2 regions of the Caballeronia sp. INML1 genome follow, and region 1 is predicted to be linked to the other one. Evidence: riboswitches for the same ligand, from Rfam matches in the RefSeq annotation. Region 1 holds a riboswitch; the other holds the start of a gene.
The links. A riboswitch is a leader RNA that binds a small molecule or an ion and turns the genes downstream of it on or off. The one in region 1 is predicted to bind thiamine pyrophosphate.

Region 1 (7,941 bases):
CTTCGGCGGCCATGCCATTGCGCCGCATTACGTGAATGAAAAGATCTTGATCGCCGCCGTTCGAGTAGACGGACGACTTGTCCGCGAATTTGGCGACCACCTGCTGAGCTGCGATCCTCCATCAGCGTTTCGCATCGGATATCGGTCAAAAGCAGGGAGTCTTGCGTCAGCAAGATCGCCCTCGGCGCAGGCACGCAGGGTCCGCAACAACACCTGGTATTTCAGGATCATGCGCATTTGCAACCAGCCGATCGCGCTCGCACCGACGTATTCGTGTGCGTACCCCTGCCGCGCGCAATAGCGGCGATGGTTCTCAAACGACGCGCGAGCGTTAACGTCGGTGAAAAAACGGCTCCGCGACGCGCTCTGGCCGCTGATTCTGTCCGGCGCTCGGCGCCCGGGCAAGTACGAAGACAGATTGTTTCACCCTGATGGTCCGAAGATAGAAGTTCGGGAGCGCCCGAATATCCGCGCCGCGATACGGACACCCAGCCCAGCGATTACGGACTCGCGACGATTACGCGCTCTTCGGCAAGAAGTCTGTCAAGCCAGCCCCCGCCGCCGATAATCGAACCAAAAAGAAAGCCCCACGGAAAGCAAAATAACGACCGTCGCAATCACGGTCCACTGCGTGACGACTTCGCCGAGCAACAACGCGCCCAACATGACCGCGACCACCGGATTCACATAAAGACAACTCGTCGCGACAATCGTGCTCGTATTGCGAATCAGAAAGTTATACGCGACATATGCAGCCATCGATCCGATCACCACGAGATACACGAACGAAAATCCCGCGCCGGCGCTCATGTGCGTCAGACGCTCGCCCGACGCCAGCGCGATCGCCGTCGCGATCAGCCCGCCCAGGCCGATCTGCAAGGCCGTCGACATGAGCAGATCCGACGGCTGCCGCAGACGCGTCGCCAGATGCGCGCCGCCCGCCCAGAAAATCGCGGCGCACAGAATCGCCAGCGTGCCGACAGTCGAACTCGGAGAAGGATCGCCGTGGTTCAGCAGCACGATGCCGATGAGACCGAGCGCCACCGCGAACCATTCGCCTCTCGCGACGCCGCGCCCGCTGAGCGCGGTGAAGATCGTCGCGAAGAGCGGCACGGTGGCTACCATCACCGCCGCCGTGCCGGTGCCCACCGTGCGCATGCCGTAGGCCATCATCCCGCTCGACAAGCCCTCCAGCAAAGTGCCGACGATCGCCGCATTGCGCACTTCCCGCGCGCTCGGCCACACCGCCTTGCGATGCACGGCGATCGCGAAGAGCCCGACCCCGGCGCACAGGTTTCGCAGGCCGCCGAGCATGAGCGGCGGGAACGATTCGAGCGACAGATGAATCCCGAGATACGTCGAGCCCCACACGAGATACACGACGGCCAGCGCGAGCGCGACTTGCCCTTTGAAGGAGCGCGGCGCACGAAACGGAAAGCGGTCGGGGAAACTGAACGGCAGGCGCGGCGGCGGCAGAGCGGACATGCATTACTCCGCGACGGCTGCGCGCCGGATGACTGCGAAAGAGACCGGGACAGACGCTGCGGCAACTACCAGACTGGACGACATGACGGAACGAAGGAAGTGCGGATTGCGCGAGGAGAGACCGCGCAATCCCCGGGAAAACCCCGAGAATTCGCGGCGCTCGACATTATGCAGTAAGCACGGAACGCGATTGCACAACTTTACGAATGGTTGCCAAGACGCCACGCCGCGGTGTAACGTGTCGGCTGCTAACGCGGGGGTCCTGCGTTGCACATCGTGATTTCGATCATCGGCTCATTCGACGAAATCGCTTCGTGTGGCGTGGGTGAGAAATACCCTTTGAACCTGATCTGGATAATGCCAGCGCAGGGAAGCGTTCGGGTTCCATGGTTCGCAGCATCCAGGCCACTTCTTCCGGACCCGTACCTTTCCATCTCGTTCCTCCCTGTTTAGCTCCTGAATCAGCCGAGCTCGACGGCGTTCGTCCGCGTCGAGTCCGGATAAAACCGTCCCACACAGGAGAGACAGCCACATGAATGCCAACCCGAAATTCCTGTCCGAGAATGCCGTCGTCGATGCCGCCGCCATCGCGCCGCTGCCGAACTCGCGCAAGGTCTACGTGACCGGCTCGACGCCCGACATCCGCGTGCCGATGCGCGAAATCACGCAATCGGACACCCCCGACGGCTTCGGCGGCGAGAAGAATCCGCCGGTGTACGTGTACGACACGTCCGGCCCGTACACCGACCCGGACGCGAAGATCGACATCCGCTCGGGCTTGCCCGCGCTGCGCCGCGCGTGGATCGAGCGTCGCGGCGACACGGAGGAGCTCGCGGGACTGTCGAGCGAATTCGGCCGCGAGCGCGCCGCCGATCCGAAGACGGCCGAACTGCGCTTCCCCGACCTGCATCGCCATCCGCGTCGCGCGGTGGCCGGAAAGAACGTCTCGCAGATGCACTACGCACGGCAGGGCATCATCACGCCGGAGATGGAGTACATCGCGATCCGCGAGAACCAGCGGCGCGCCGAATATCTCGAAAGCCTGAAGAAGAGCGGCCCGAACGGCGAAAAGCTCGCGGCCATGATGGGCCGCCAGCACCCCGGCCAGGCGTTCGGCGCGGCGGCGTTCGGCAAGGACGGGCTCCAGGCAATCACACCCGAATTCGTGCGCGAGGAAGTGGCGCGCGGCCGCGCGATCATCCCGGCGAACATCAATCACCCGGAAAGCGAGCCGATGATCATCGGACGCAACTTCCTCGTGAAGATCAACGCGAACATCGGCAATTCGGCGGTGACCTCCTCCATCGGCGAGGAAGTCGACAAGATGACGTGGGCGATCCGCTGGGGCGGCGACACGGTCATGGATCTCTCGACGGGCAAGCACATTCATGAAACGCGCGAGTGGATCATCCGCAATTCGCCGGTGCCGATCGGCACCGTGCCGATCTATCAGGCGCTCGAAAAGGTCAACGGCAAGGCCGAGGACCTGACGTGGGAAATCTTCCGCGACACGCTGATCGAGCAGGCGGAGCAAGGCGTCGATTACTTCACGATTCATGCGGGCGTGCGCCTGCAATACGTGCCGCTGACGGCCAACCGCATGACGGGCATCGTGTCGCGCGGCGGCTCGATCATGGCGAAGTGGTGCCTCGCGCATCACAAGGAAAGTTTCATCTACGAGCACTTCGAAGACATCTGCGAAATCATGAAGCAATACGATGTCTCGTTCTCGCTCGGCGACGGCCTGCGCCCCGGCTCGATCTACGACGCCAACGACGAAGCGCAGCTCGGCGAGCTCAAGACCCTCGGCGAACTGACGCAGGTCGCCTGGAAGCACGACGTGCAGGTGATGATCGAAGGCCCCGGCCATGTGCCGATGCAGCTCATCAAGGAGAACATGGACCTGCAACTGGAATGGTGCGACGAGGCGCCCTTCTACACGCTCGGGCCGCTGACCACGGACATCGCGCCGGGATACGACCACATCACGTCGGGCATCGGCGCGGCGATGATCGGCTGGTTCGGCACGGCGATGCTCTGCTACGTCACGCCGAAGGAACACCTCGGCCTGCCGAACAAGGACGACGTCAAGGAAGGCATCATCACCTACAAGCTCGCGGCGCACGCGGCGGATCTGGCGAAGGGTCATCCGGGCGCGCAAGTTCGCGATAACGCGCTGTCCAAGGCGCGTTTCGAGTTCCGTTGGGAAGACCAGTTCAACCTTGGCCTCGATCCGGACAAGGCGCGCGAATTCCACGACGAAACCCTGCCGAAGGATTCGGCCAAAGTCGCGCACTTCTGCTCGATGTGCGGCCCGCATTTCTGCTCGATGAAGATCACGCAGGACGTACGCGATTTCGCCGCGAAGCAGGGCTTGAGCGAAAACGAGGCGCTCGCCAAAGGCATGGAGACGAAGGCGATCGAATTCGTGAGAAAGGGCTCGGAAATCTATCAGCCGACCTGATGCTCGTTTTTGGCTGACAACGGCCTTTCGCACAGCGCGTGCGAAAGGCCGTTTTTTTATGGGGACCGGGCGCAATGTCTTGTCGCGCCTGGAGGAAAGATTGATCTGACGATTCAGGCACCTTTTCTGCTGGAGATGTGCACGAACCGGCGAAAACATGGCGGCCCCCCTTTGGGCCGACGCCGAAACGGTTGCACCGCGTCGCGCGTAGTCGCGGGCGAACCGGAGCCGATTCATCTCATCATCGAATTGGAGAGTCGACATGAAAAACATCAAACAGATCGGCGCCGCTGCAGTGGTCGTTGCGTTTCTGGGAGGATTGACCGCTTGTAGCGACATGACCACGCGTCAACGGGATACCGCCATCGGCGCTGGCGTCGGCGCGGCCGGCGGAGCGGTGATCGGCGGCAGCGCACTTTCGACGCTGGGCGGCGCCGCCGTTGGGGGCATCATCGGGAATCAGGTCGGCAAGTAGCGAAACCGTTGCCTGTGCGGCGAAGTGTTCCGCTTCGCCGCCATAAAAGAGTCCGCCGTTTCAAATTTGTTACAGAAAAACGCTTCGGTAATGCTTTGTCACATGACGCCGGACGCTTGCCCCTCATCGTTGGCCTAAGCTGTTTCTTGACGGACCGTTCGATTTTTATCGATCCCGGAGTCCGGCCAGCCGTAGTGCAAGGAGCAGCATCATGATTTCCGCCCGCAGCATTCCCGGACTCGTAACGGCCGCCGCCGCGCTCGCCGTCGGGCTTCTTCTGAGCGGGTGTTATTACCCTTACGGCTATCCGGCTTATCCATCCTATCCCGTCACCAGCGCGATCTACACGCAGCGCGAATTCACGGTGCCGGCGTCGGGTGCGGCCGTCGCTTCGTCGCCTGCCACCCTTCCGCCGCAATACGAGTACGCAGTCGGCTCGCCCTATTCCGACTACTACCAGACCTATCCGTACCCTTATCCGTACTATCCGCCGTACGCCGCTTACCCGGCTTATTACCGCTATGGCTACGGCTATCCGGCGGTCTCGTTTGGATTCGGTTATTGGGGCGGCGGCGGTTGCTGCTGGGGCCACGGCGGGCACGGCGGCGGTTGGCACGGCCACGGCGGGCATGGCGGGCATGGCGGAGGCGGATGGCACGGCGGCGGCGGCAGCTGGCATGGTGGCGGCGGCCACGGCCACTGAGCGCGGTGCCGCGCGTCGGCGCGCGCGACATGCGACGGAAAATCGTTTTTTCCGTCGCCCCGTAACAGGGCTGCAACATTTTCTGACGCGCACACGCCTTCGCGCGCGGATTGCGCGACTGTGCGCCCGGACACTTTCCTTATCCGACAAGGCTTCGGCACATTTCGCCAGACGATTGGCACAGTTCTGGCTACATAGGTCCCCTATTCGCCACGCCGCAATGGCGATCCAAGCACCTAGCAGCAAAACTTCGCGCGCATCATCGGCGCACTTTCCGTATCGGGGGATCGGACATGATGGCCTTTATGTTTTTTTTGCTGTGGATGCTTGCCTCGCTCGGCCTGTTGACCGTGTGGGTGTTCCGCCAGACGCCTCCTGCCGGCCCTGACGATCGCGCGCCCGATGCGGTCGCCAAAGGCTGACGCCCGCCACTTACGCACGCTCCCGCGCCACTCGCGCATCGACGACGCGCCCCAAGCGGCGCGCTTCGTCACGCCCGCGCCCTACGCCCACGCCGCAATAACCGGCATTCACGACTTGACGCAGGCCGTTCGCGCCCTATTCTTAGTGGGCGCGTTTATGCGTTTGCTTAAGTCGGCGGCCGACTCCTGCTGAACATCAAACTCCACGCGCATCGCGGCTTTGCTTCGCGCCGCTTCGGCTCATGACAAAGAGAAGGAGACCCTGATGTTTCACCAGCTACTCACCCCGATCGCCAATTCGCTGTTCGCGTCCTTTATCGTCGCCGCGCTGCCGATCATCCTCGTGCTCGTGCTGCTGGGCTGGGCGCGCCGCCCCGCGTGGCAGGCATCGCTCGCCGGATTGATTCTCGCGTTCGTGATCGCCGTGGCGGGCTGGCGTTTCCCGGCCGGGCTCGCGCTCGATTCGGTCGCGGCCGGCGCCGTCTTTGCGCTGTGGCCCGTCATGTGGATCGTCTTCGCCGCGATCCTGCTCTACAACGTCGCGCAACGCTCGGGGCGTTTCGAAGCGTTTCGTCTGTGGATGGTCGACAACCTCCCGAACGACCGGCGCATCGTGCTGGTGGTGATCGGCTTCTCGTTCGGCGCGCTGCTCGAAGGCATCTCGGGCTTCGGCACGCCGATCGCCATCACGAGCTCGCTGCTGATTCTGCTCGGCTTCCCGACGCTGGAAGCGCTCACCTTCACGCTGATCTTCAACACGGCGCCGGTCGCGTTCGGCGCGCTCGGCGTGCCGATCACCGTGCTCGGCGCGGTCACGCACCTGCCGACCGACGCCCTCGCGAAAATGGTCGGCCGCCAGTTGCCGTTCTTCGCGTTCTTCCTGCCGTTCTACGTGATCGGCATCTACGCAGGCTTTCGCAACATGACGCGCGTCTGGCCCGTGCTGCTCGTCTCCGGGGGCGCGTTCGCGCTCACGCAGTTCGTGACGTCGAACTACATCAGCTATGCGCTGACCGACGTGCTCTCCTCGCTCGTCTCGCTGATTCTGACGATCGCGTTCCTGCGCGTGTGGAAGCCCGTCGCCGACGAGCGCTTCGCCGTAAACGTCGAGCGCCTCGGCGATAAAGACGACAAGCGCGCGGCGCTTTCGGGCGGCCACGGCTGGGTGCCGTGGATCGTCGTGTCGGCGGTCGTGATCGTGTGGACGGTGCTCAAGATTTTCCTGATCGGCGACGTCAAGGTCGCGTGGCCCGGACTCGACAAGGCCGTCTATATCACGCTCTATAAGCAGCCGTACGGCGCGATCTGGGACTTCCAGCCGCTCGCGACCGGCACCGCGATTCTGGTGGCGTCGATCATCACGGCGCTCCTCGTGAAGTTGCCCGCGCGCGAGTACGGCGCGGCGATCGTGGATACGTGGGTGCAGACGCGCATCGCCATTCTGACGGTCGCGACGATCGTCGGCCTCGCTTATCTGATGAACTACTCGGGCATGAACTACACGCTGGGTCTGGGCGTGGCGTCTGTCGGGCCGTTCTTCCCGCTCGTGTCCGCGTTCCTCGGCTGGGTGGCGGTGTTCCTCTCGGGCAGCGACACGTCGGGCAATGCGCTCTTCGGCAATCTGCAGGTGGTCGCGGCGAACCAGCTGAATCTGAACCCGGTGCTGATGGCGGCGACCAACTCGTCGGGCGGCGTGATGGGCAAGATGATCTCGCCGCAAAACATCTCGACCGGCGTGGCGACGACCGAACTCAAAGGCAAGGAAGGTCTCGTCTTCGCGCGCACATTCAAGCATTCGATCCTGCTCACGATCGTGCTCGGCGTGCTCGTGTGGCTGCAGCAGAACGTGCTGACGTCGATGATTCCGCCGCATTGAAATCGCGGCGCCTTTCTCCCGCTTCTTGCGCTTTCGTTCGGCGGGCGTTTTATCGGTATGAGCGCGGTGCTAACATGCGCGGACTTTTGATGAGCATCCCGAAGTCCGCCCTGTTATGTCACCCGCCAATCTGTTGCAACTGATCGTGCTCGCCGCCTTGTGGGGCGCATCGTTTCTCTTTATCCGCGTCGGCGTCGTCGAATTCGGCGTAGCGCCGCTGATGGCCCTGCGCGTCGGAATCGGCGCCGTGTTTCTGATCGCGATGCTGCTGGCGCGCCGCCCGTTCGCCGCCTCTGTGGCGACACTGCGCGCGCGCTGGCTTCAGTTGCTGGCCGTCGGCATTCTCAACTCCGCCGCGCCCTTCTGTCTCTTCGCCTACGCCGAACTGACGCTGTCGGCGGGCGCGACGTCCGTCATCAACGCGACGACGCCGCTCTTCGGCGCGCTCGTCGCCTTCCTGTGGCTGCGCGATCGCCTGACGACGGCACGCACGATCGGCATGGCAATCGGCTTCGC
Region 2 (7,941 bases), on a different contig from region 1:
GCCCGGCTCGAGGCCGATGTACTGCTCACCGAGCAGACCCGAGGTCAGGATCTTCGCGGACGAGTCCTTCGGAAACTGGTACTGCTTGTCGATATCGATCGTGACGACGGCCTGATAGGTGTTCGAGTCGAAGCCGATGCCGCCGACGCGCCCGACCGTCACGCCCGCGCTTTTGACCGGCGCGCGCGCCTTGAGCCCGCCGATGTTGTCGAACTTGAGTTTCACCGCGTAGGTTGGCTGGAACGACAGGGAGCTCATGTTGCCCGCCTTCAGCGCGAGAAAGAGCAGCGCCACGAAACCGAGCACCACGAAGAGGCCGACCCAAAAGTCGAGAGCAGTCTTTTTCATCGTCTTCCCAAAGAGAATCTTTTCGCAGATGGCGCGTGACGGTCTGTGCCCTTCACAACGCCCGCGCCGTGCCCGGCGCCTGCGCTTGGTCCATTAGCTGAACATCAATGCGGTCAGCAGGAAATCGAGCCCGAGTACGGCGAGCGACGCGTACACGACGGTTTTCGTCGTCGCGCGCGACACGCCTTCAGGCGTCGGTTTCGCCTCGTAGCCCTGGAACAGCGCGATGAACGTCACCGCGAAGCCGAACACGATGCTCTTGATGACGCCATTGCCGACATCACGCCACACGTCCACGCCGCCTTGCATCTGCGACCAGAAGGCGCCCGGATCGACGCCGATCAGCATTACGCCGACGACGTAGCCGCCGATAATGCCGACCGCGCTGAAAATGGCGGCCAGCACCGGCATGGCGATGATGCCCGCCCACATGCGCGGCGCGACGACCACCTTGAGCGGGTCGACGGCCATCATTTCCATCGCGGTGAGCTGCTCGCCTGCCTTCATGAGCCCGATTTCGGCGGTGAGCGACGTGCCCGCGCGCCCCGCGAACAGCAGCGCCGTGACGACCGGCCCGAGCTCGCGCACGAGCGACAGCGCAACGAGCAGGCCGAGCGCCTGCTCCGAGCCATAGCGGCTCAGCGTGTAGTAGCCCTGCAAGCCGAGCACGAAGCCGACGAACAATCCCGACACCGCGATGATGACGAGCGAATAATTACCGACGAAGTGGATCTGTTTCGTAACGAGGCGCGGGCGCCGCAACAGCGAAAAAAATTCGAACACGAGGCGCAGGAACATGCGCGTCGCGTAGCCTGCGGTGCCGAAACCGTCGAGCACCCAGCGTCCGAGCGCGCTGATCATGCCTGCCCTCCGATGCCGAAATCCGCGGCGAGCGACGTGCTCGCGTAGTGAAACTTGAACGGGCCGTCCGGCGTGCCGTCGATGAACTGCCGCACGGTCGGGTCCTGCGAAGCGCGCAGTTCCGCCGGCGTGCCTTCGGCGTGAATGCCGCCGTTCGCGATGAAATACACGTAGTCGGCGATGGCGAACGATTCAGGCACGTCGTGCGTGACGAGAATGGACGTTGCGCCGAGCGCGTCGTTGATCGTGCGAATGAGTTGCGCCGTGATGCCGAGCGAGATGGGATCGAGGCCGGCGAACGGCTCGTCGTACATCATGAGCTGGGGGTCCAGCGCGATCGCGCGGGCGAGCGCCACGCGGCGCGCCATGCCGCCCGAAATTTCCGACGGCGCGAGATCGCGCGCGCCGCGCAAACCGACTGCGTTCAGCTTCATCAGCACGAGATCGCGGACCAGCGCTTCGGGCAGATCGGTGTGCTCGCGCAGCGGAAACGCCACGTTCTCGAACACGGTCTGGTCGGTGAACAGCGCGCCGAACTGGAACAGCATGCCCATCTTTCGGCGCAGCGCGTAAAGGCCATCGCGCGTCTGCGCGCCGACGTCCTGTCCGTCGAACATGACCTGGCCGCGGCTCGCCTTCACGAGGCCGCCGACCAGACGCAAGGTCGTGGTTTTGCCGCAGCCTGAGCCGCCCATGACCGCGACCACCTGACCGCGCGTGAAGCGCATGTTCAGGTTCGACAGTACGAGCCGGTCGCCGTAGCCGAAATCGACGTCGCGCAGCTCTAGCAGAGTCTCGGAAGAAGCAGGCACTGGGTAAGAGATTCCGTTGACGCAAGAGGCCGAATTATAGGGCCTGCGCGCAATCGGTGCTTTGCCTAGGTCCTCGCTCCTTCGCTTTTGGGATTCTTTACCGTTGACCAGCAAACATTTGTTGCAACGACGAGACCGCCCCTGCCGCGTCCGGCGCCTCGGTGACCGCGCGCACGACCGCCGCGCTGCCGACGCCCGTTGCGAGGACGTCCGGCATCACGCCGGCGTCGATTCCGCCGATCGCAACGAGCGGTACGCGCCCCGAGAGAAGCTGCACGTAGCGTCTGAGCCGCGCGAGCCCTTGCGGCCTGGTCGGCATGACTTTGGTCGTGGTCGGGAAAACCGCGCCGAGCGCGAGATAGCTTGGCTTGAAATGCAGCGCGCGCAGCATCTCGTAATAGCCGTGCGTCGACAGTCCGAGTCGCACGCCGGCCTTTGCGATCGCGTTCAGATCGGCCGTCTGCACGTCTTCCTGGCCGAGATGCACACCGTACGCGCCCGCGGCGATCGCTTCGCGCCAATGATCGTTGATGAAAAGTTGCGCATCATGCCGGCGCCCTGCCTCGACCGAGCGTGCGATTTCGCGCCGCAAGTCGTCGGTACTGGTCGATTTGCGGCGCAATTGCGCGGTGCGCACGCCGAACTCCAGCACGCGTTCGACCCAGTCCGCGCTCGGCAGCACCGGATACAGGCCGAGCCGATCAGGACAAGCCGGAAAGCCGCCTTCGGGCGCCGCCGGCAGATCGGCGACACGCGGGAACGTCGCGAAATCGACGGGCCAGGCGTCGGCCTTGTTCTCGTCGCCCGCGCGCCAGGCGAGCGCGAGCGTGAGCGCGTCGTGCGGTTCGAAGTTGCAATCGAGGAAAGCGGCCAGAGCGGCCAGCCAATCGTCGGCCCATTCGCCTTCCAGCGCGAAGCGTTCGTCGCCGCGATACAGCGTGACCCGCCCTTCGCGTGCATCGAGCACGGCTGCGCCGCTTTTTGCGAGCCGGGCGGCGTCCGCGTCGTGCGCCTCGATAACGATCAGATCGCCGGCCTTCGGCGATTCCGGCGCGGTCAGGCAAATGCGCCAGCGCGTTTCAGCCGCGGGCCATGCGCCGAGACGCGCGCGAATCCGCTCGGCGACTTCGATCAACTCGTCGGCGGGCGGCCAGAAAACTTCGTGATTCAGCAAGCTCATGCCGCGCCTCCGTCCTGATGCCAGAACGGCATGCCGACGACCGGCGTGCTCGCCTGCGCGCTGTCGCGCTCGGCCATCGGCCCGGCGAGGAATGCCGTGCGTCCCGCTTCGACGCCGAGCGCGAAGGCTCGCGCCATCTGCGGCGGGAAAGTCGCCTGCGATACGGCCGTATTGAGCAGCACGCCGTCGAAGCCCCATTCCATCACCTGGCAGGCGTGCGACGGCACACCGAGACCGGCATCGACGATCAGCGGCACATCCGGCAGCCGCTCGCGCAGCGTGCGCAGCCCGTACGGATTGGTGACGCCCTTACCGGTGCCGATCGGCGCGCCCCACGGCATCAGCGCCTCGCAGCCCGCATCGAGCAGACGCCGGCCGATCACCAGGTCCTCCGTGCAATACGGCAGCACCTTGAAGCCCTCTCGAATCAGCTTCGCCGCCGCTTCGACGAGGCCGATCGGATCGGGCTGCAGCGTGTAATCGTCGCCGATCAGCTCCAGCTTGATCCAGGGCGTTTCGAAGACTTCGCGCGCCATGCGGGCGGTCGTGAGCACCTCGTCGACGCTCTGGCAGCCGGCCGTGTTGGGAAGCAGTGCGACGCCGTGGCGCTTCAAAACATCGAAAAAGCCGGCTTCGCCCGTTTCCGACTGGCGGCGCAACGCGACCGTGACCATGCCTGGCCGAGCGGCGTCGATGGAGTCGGAAAGCGATTGCAGCGACGGATAACGCGAGGTGCCGAGCAGCACGCGGCTCGGAAAGGTCTCGCCGTAGAGCGTGAGAACGTCGGCGGTGGAGATGGTCATGATTCGATCCTTCGGTTCGGAGTTCAGCCGCCCGCGACGGGCGACACGACATCGAGCTTGTCGCCGGCGGCGAGCGTTTTCGTGGCGTGCTCGCCGCGCGCCACGAACTGGCCGTTCAAGGCGACTGCGAATGGCGGCTTCGCGCCGAATGCGGCGAGCGCTTGAGTGACGGTGACGTCGTCGGGCAAATCGAAGACGCGCTGATTGATATGGATGTTCATGGCTTTGGTCTCTTGCTCAATGCGACAGCGCGGGCGCGACCGAGAACGCGCCGTGCAGCAGCTCGGGCCAGCGCGCGGCGCCGCGGAAATCGGCGAAGGTCCCGGCATCGGCGACGTCGCCAGAAACGAGCGCCTCCGCTAGACAGCTCGCCACATCCGCGACTTCGGGCGCGATCATGAAGCCGTGGCGGTACAGGCCGTTCACGCGCACGGTCCGCGCCCCGTCCCAGACGATGGCCGGCCGATGATCCGGCAAGGTCGGCCGGCAATGCGAATTCAGTTCAAGGATGCGCGCCTCGCCGAAGCCCGGATGCACGGCGAAAGCGGCGCTCAGCAGTTCCAGCGCCGAGCGCACGCTTACGGGCGACATGTCTTCTCCTTCCACTTCCGTCGCGCCGATCACGTACAGATCGTTCTCCTTGGGCGCGATATAGAGCGGATAGCGCGGATGCAGCAACCGCACGGGCCGCGAAAGCCCAATGCCCGGCGCATGCACGCGCGCGACTTCGCCCCGGATGCCGCGCAGTGCGGGCCACGCGGGTTTTGCGCCCAAGCCGCGGCAATCGATGATCCAGCGGGCGTCGGGCATGGCGTCGACCGGCGTGTTCCAGTATGTGCGCACGCCGCGCGCCGTGAGGCCGGCCGCGAGCACGCTCAAGGCCTGCCGGTTATCCAGCTGACCCTCGTTCGGCAGCAGCCAGCCCTGCGCGAAGCGCGTTCCCAGTGCCGGTTCGGCTTGCGCGACCTGCGCGCCCGCGAGCTTGACGAACCCGCCATCGAGCAAGTCGGCGGGCGAATTGGCGCGCAAGCGGCGCTCGAACAGCGGCGCCTCCGCGCGATCCGCGCCGTGCCAGACGACGAGCGTTCCGTTGCGCTGAAAGAAGACCGGCTCGGGCAATTGCGCGATGAGACGCGGCCAGCGTTCGAGCGACGCCGCCCCGAGCCCGACGACGAGCGGCTCCGCGCTCGCCGCCTCGGCGAGCGGCGCTAGCATCGCGGCGGCGACCCACGCAGCCGACTGCGTGCCCGCTGCGTCGCCGCGTTCGTAGAGCGCGACGTCATGGCCCGCGCCAGCGAGTTGCCAGGCGATGAGCCGCCCGACGAGCCCGCCGCCGACGACGGCGAAATCCTCCCGGCGCGGTGCGCCCTGTTCGATCCTGTTCAATTCGCTGTCTCCAAAGGGCGCGACGCTGCACTGTACGAGGAGACGAAGTACGCGATCTCGACCGTGCGGGCGCGGCGCCGCATCACAAGGACGAAATCAGCGGAGAGACCGGCTCGGCATGGATGAAACGTGCCGGGCGGAAAGAAAATACTGGAAGAGACTGGAGGAATGGCGCGTGACTCGCGCGTTCTCCGGAAACTTCCCTCGCCGGTATTACCCGGATCGGGTGCAAAGGGTCTCTCTCAGCCTCGCCGCGCTGCCGACCGTTCCGGCCGCCGATGCGCGCGAAGCACCCCTGTTTCGTCGAGGATCATTAAAACATGAAAGGCGAAGGCGCTGCAAACCGGGATTGCCCGCCTTTTATCGCCCGCGCCGGCACTCTGGCACAATGCCGCGAACACGGTTCGCCGCACGATCGCGCGAAATTAAGCGGACGTTAAGACAATCCCGGAACAATTCGCGGGGCCGGAAAAAGCGCGCGCGACCTGGCCGCGGACGTAACAATCGGGCGCCCCGGGGCGCATCAGCAGGAAGCTCATGACCAACATTCGTACCGAAAGCACACAGCAGAAGGCCGACGAAGTCTCGGCGTGGAGCCTCATCAAGCCGTACTGGGTTTCCGAGGAGCGCGGTGTCGCGTGGGGTCTGCTCGTCGCGATCATCGCGATCAACATGACGGTCGTGTGGATCAATGTCCGGCTCAATAGCTGGAACGCCGACTTCTATAACGCGCTGCAGAACAAGAACGTCAGGGACTTTCCTCATCTGCTGCTGATCTTCACGGGCCTCGCGTTCGCGTACATCCTGCTCGCGGTGTATGGGCGTTATCTGCGGCAGATGCTCGCGTTTCGCTGGCGGCAGTGGCTCACCAACAGGTTTCTGGAGCAATGGCTCGGCGACAAGGCGTTCTATCGCATCGAGCGCGATCGCCTCGCCGACAACCCCGACCAGCGTATTTCCGACGACCTGCAGTCCTTCGCCACCACCACGCTTTCGCTGTCCCTCGACCTGCTTTCGACGCTCGTCACACTCGTTACCTTCATCACGATTCTCTGGACCATCGCGGGCGCGCTCACCTTCTCGCTCGGCGCCACACCGGTCACGATTCCCGGCTACATGGTGTGGGCCGCCGCGCTCTACGCGATTCTCGGTTCGCTGATCATCCAGAAGGTCGGGCATCCGCTCGTGTCGATCAACTATCAGCAGCAGAAAGTCGAAGCGGATTTTCGCTTCGGGCTGATTCGCGTGCGCGAAAACGCCGAGCAGATCGCGTTCTACGATGGCATCTCCACCGAAACCGCCAACGCAAAGACCATCTTCCAGCGCATCCGCGACAACTGGTGGCTCATCATGAAGTACACGAAGCGCATGACTTTCGTGTTGAGCTTCTACGGACAGATCGCGATCATCTTTCCGATCATGGTCGCCGCGCCGCGCTACTTCGCGGGCGCGTTTTCGTTCGGCGTGCTGATGCAGATTTCATCGGCGTTCGGCACGGTCAGCGATTCGTTTTCATGGTTCATCAACAGTTATTCGACGTTGGTCGAATGGCGCGCCACCGTCAACCGTCTGCGCGAATTCAAGCGCGTGATGCGCTCGACGCATATCCGCGAGGAAACGTCGCCGGCGACGGAGCACGGGGGCATTAACCTGCACTACACGAGCACGCCGTCGCTCACGACGAACGGCCTCATGCTCGCGCTTCCCAACGGTACGCCGCTCTCGCGCGTGGCGAACGTGTCGATCGAGCCGGGCTCGCGCTGGCTCGTCGTCGGGCCGTCGGGATCGGGCAAGAGCACGTTGATGCGCGCGCTGGCGGGCTTGTGGCCGTTCGGCGACGGCACGATCGACGCGCCCGTCGACGCAAAGATGATGTTCATCCCGCAGATGAGCTATCTGCCGATCGGGACGCTGCGTGCGGCGCTTTCGTATCCGTCGCCCGGCGGCACCTTCAGCGACGACGAATCGCGCGAAGTGCTGCGCATGTGCAATCTCGAAGCTTATGCGGATCGGCTGGACGAAAGCGCGCACTGGGCGCGGAGCCTGTCGCCGGGCGAGCAGCAGCGTCTCGCCGCGGCGCGCGTACTGCTCCACAAGCCCGACTTCGTGTTCCTCGATGAAGCGACCAGCGCGCTCGACGCCGAGAACGAACTGCATATCTACAACACGCTCGTCGAGCGGCTGCCGAAGGCGGCGATTCTGAGTGTGGCGCATCGCGAGTCGGTGGCGATGTTCCATGACTACAAGATCGAGATCGAGCGGGCGATGGCGGAGGTTTGATCCGCGCCGCAGCCAAAACAAAAAGGCCACGCAACCGCGTGGCCTTCGCATCGATGCCCGGCGCCTTATCGCGGCAACTCGCTCGACCCCATCAGATACGCATCGACCGATCGCGCGCACTGACGTCCTTCGCGAATCGCCCAGACGACCAGTGACTGACCACGGCGCATGTCACCCGCCGTGAACACCTTGTCCGCCGATGTGTAATACGCCTTGTCGCCTTCGGTTGCGGCACGCACATTCCCGCGCGCATCCTTCTCGACGCCGAACG

Region 2: linked by a shared signal. The riboswitch ahead of NCR38_RS12150 (FAD-dependent oxidoreductase) and the one ahead of thiC (phosphomethylpyrimidine synthase ThiC) in region 1 are both predicted to bind thiamine pyrophosphate.

The regions. Positions count from the first base shown of each region.
Region 1 covers NZ_JALQDT010000010.1:113,637-121,577, reverse strand. The annotation lists gene NCR38_RS04560 (EamA family transporter) at 544-1,485, opposite strand; TPP riboswitch at 1,731-1,875, shown strand; gene thiC (phosphomethylpyrimidine synthase ThiC) at 2,018-3,949, shown strand; gene NCR38_RS04550 (glycine zipper 2TM domain-containing protein) at 4,212-4,424, shown strand; gene NCR38_RS04545 (hypothetical protein) at 4,636-5,127, shown strand; gene NCR38_RS34125 (hypothetical protein) at 5,421-5,549, shown strand; gene NCR38_RS04540 (L-lactate permease) at 5,815-7,425, shown strand; gene NCR38_RS04535 (DMT family transporter) at 7,541-7,941, shown strand, end outside.
Region 2 covers NZ_JALQDT010000038.1:22,805-30,745, forward strand. The annotation lists gene mlaD (outer membrane lipid asymmetry maintenance protein MlaD) at 1-348, opposite strand, end outside; gene mlaE (lipid asymmetry maintenance ABC transporter permease subunit MlaE) at 442-1,209, opposite strand; gene NCR38_RS12130 (ABC transporter ATP-binding protein) at 1,206-2,021, opposite strand; gene thiE (thiamine phosphate synthase) at 2,119-3,201, opposite strand; gene NCR38_RS12140 (thiazole synthase) at 3,198-4,004, opposite strand; gene thiS (sulfur carrier protein ThiS) at 4,028-4,225, opposite strand; gene NCR38_RS12150 (FAD-dependent oxidoreductase) at 4,242-5,390, opposite strand; TPP riboswitch at 5,573-5,697, opposite strand; gene NCR38_RS12155 (ABC transporter ATP-binding protein/permease) at 5,928-7,670, shown strand; gene NCR38_RS12160 (glutamate synthase subunit beta) at 7,736-7,941, opposite strand, start outside.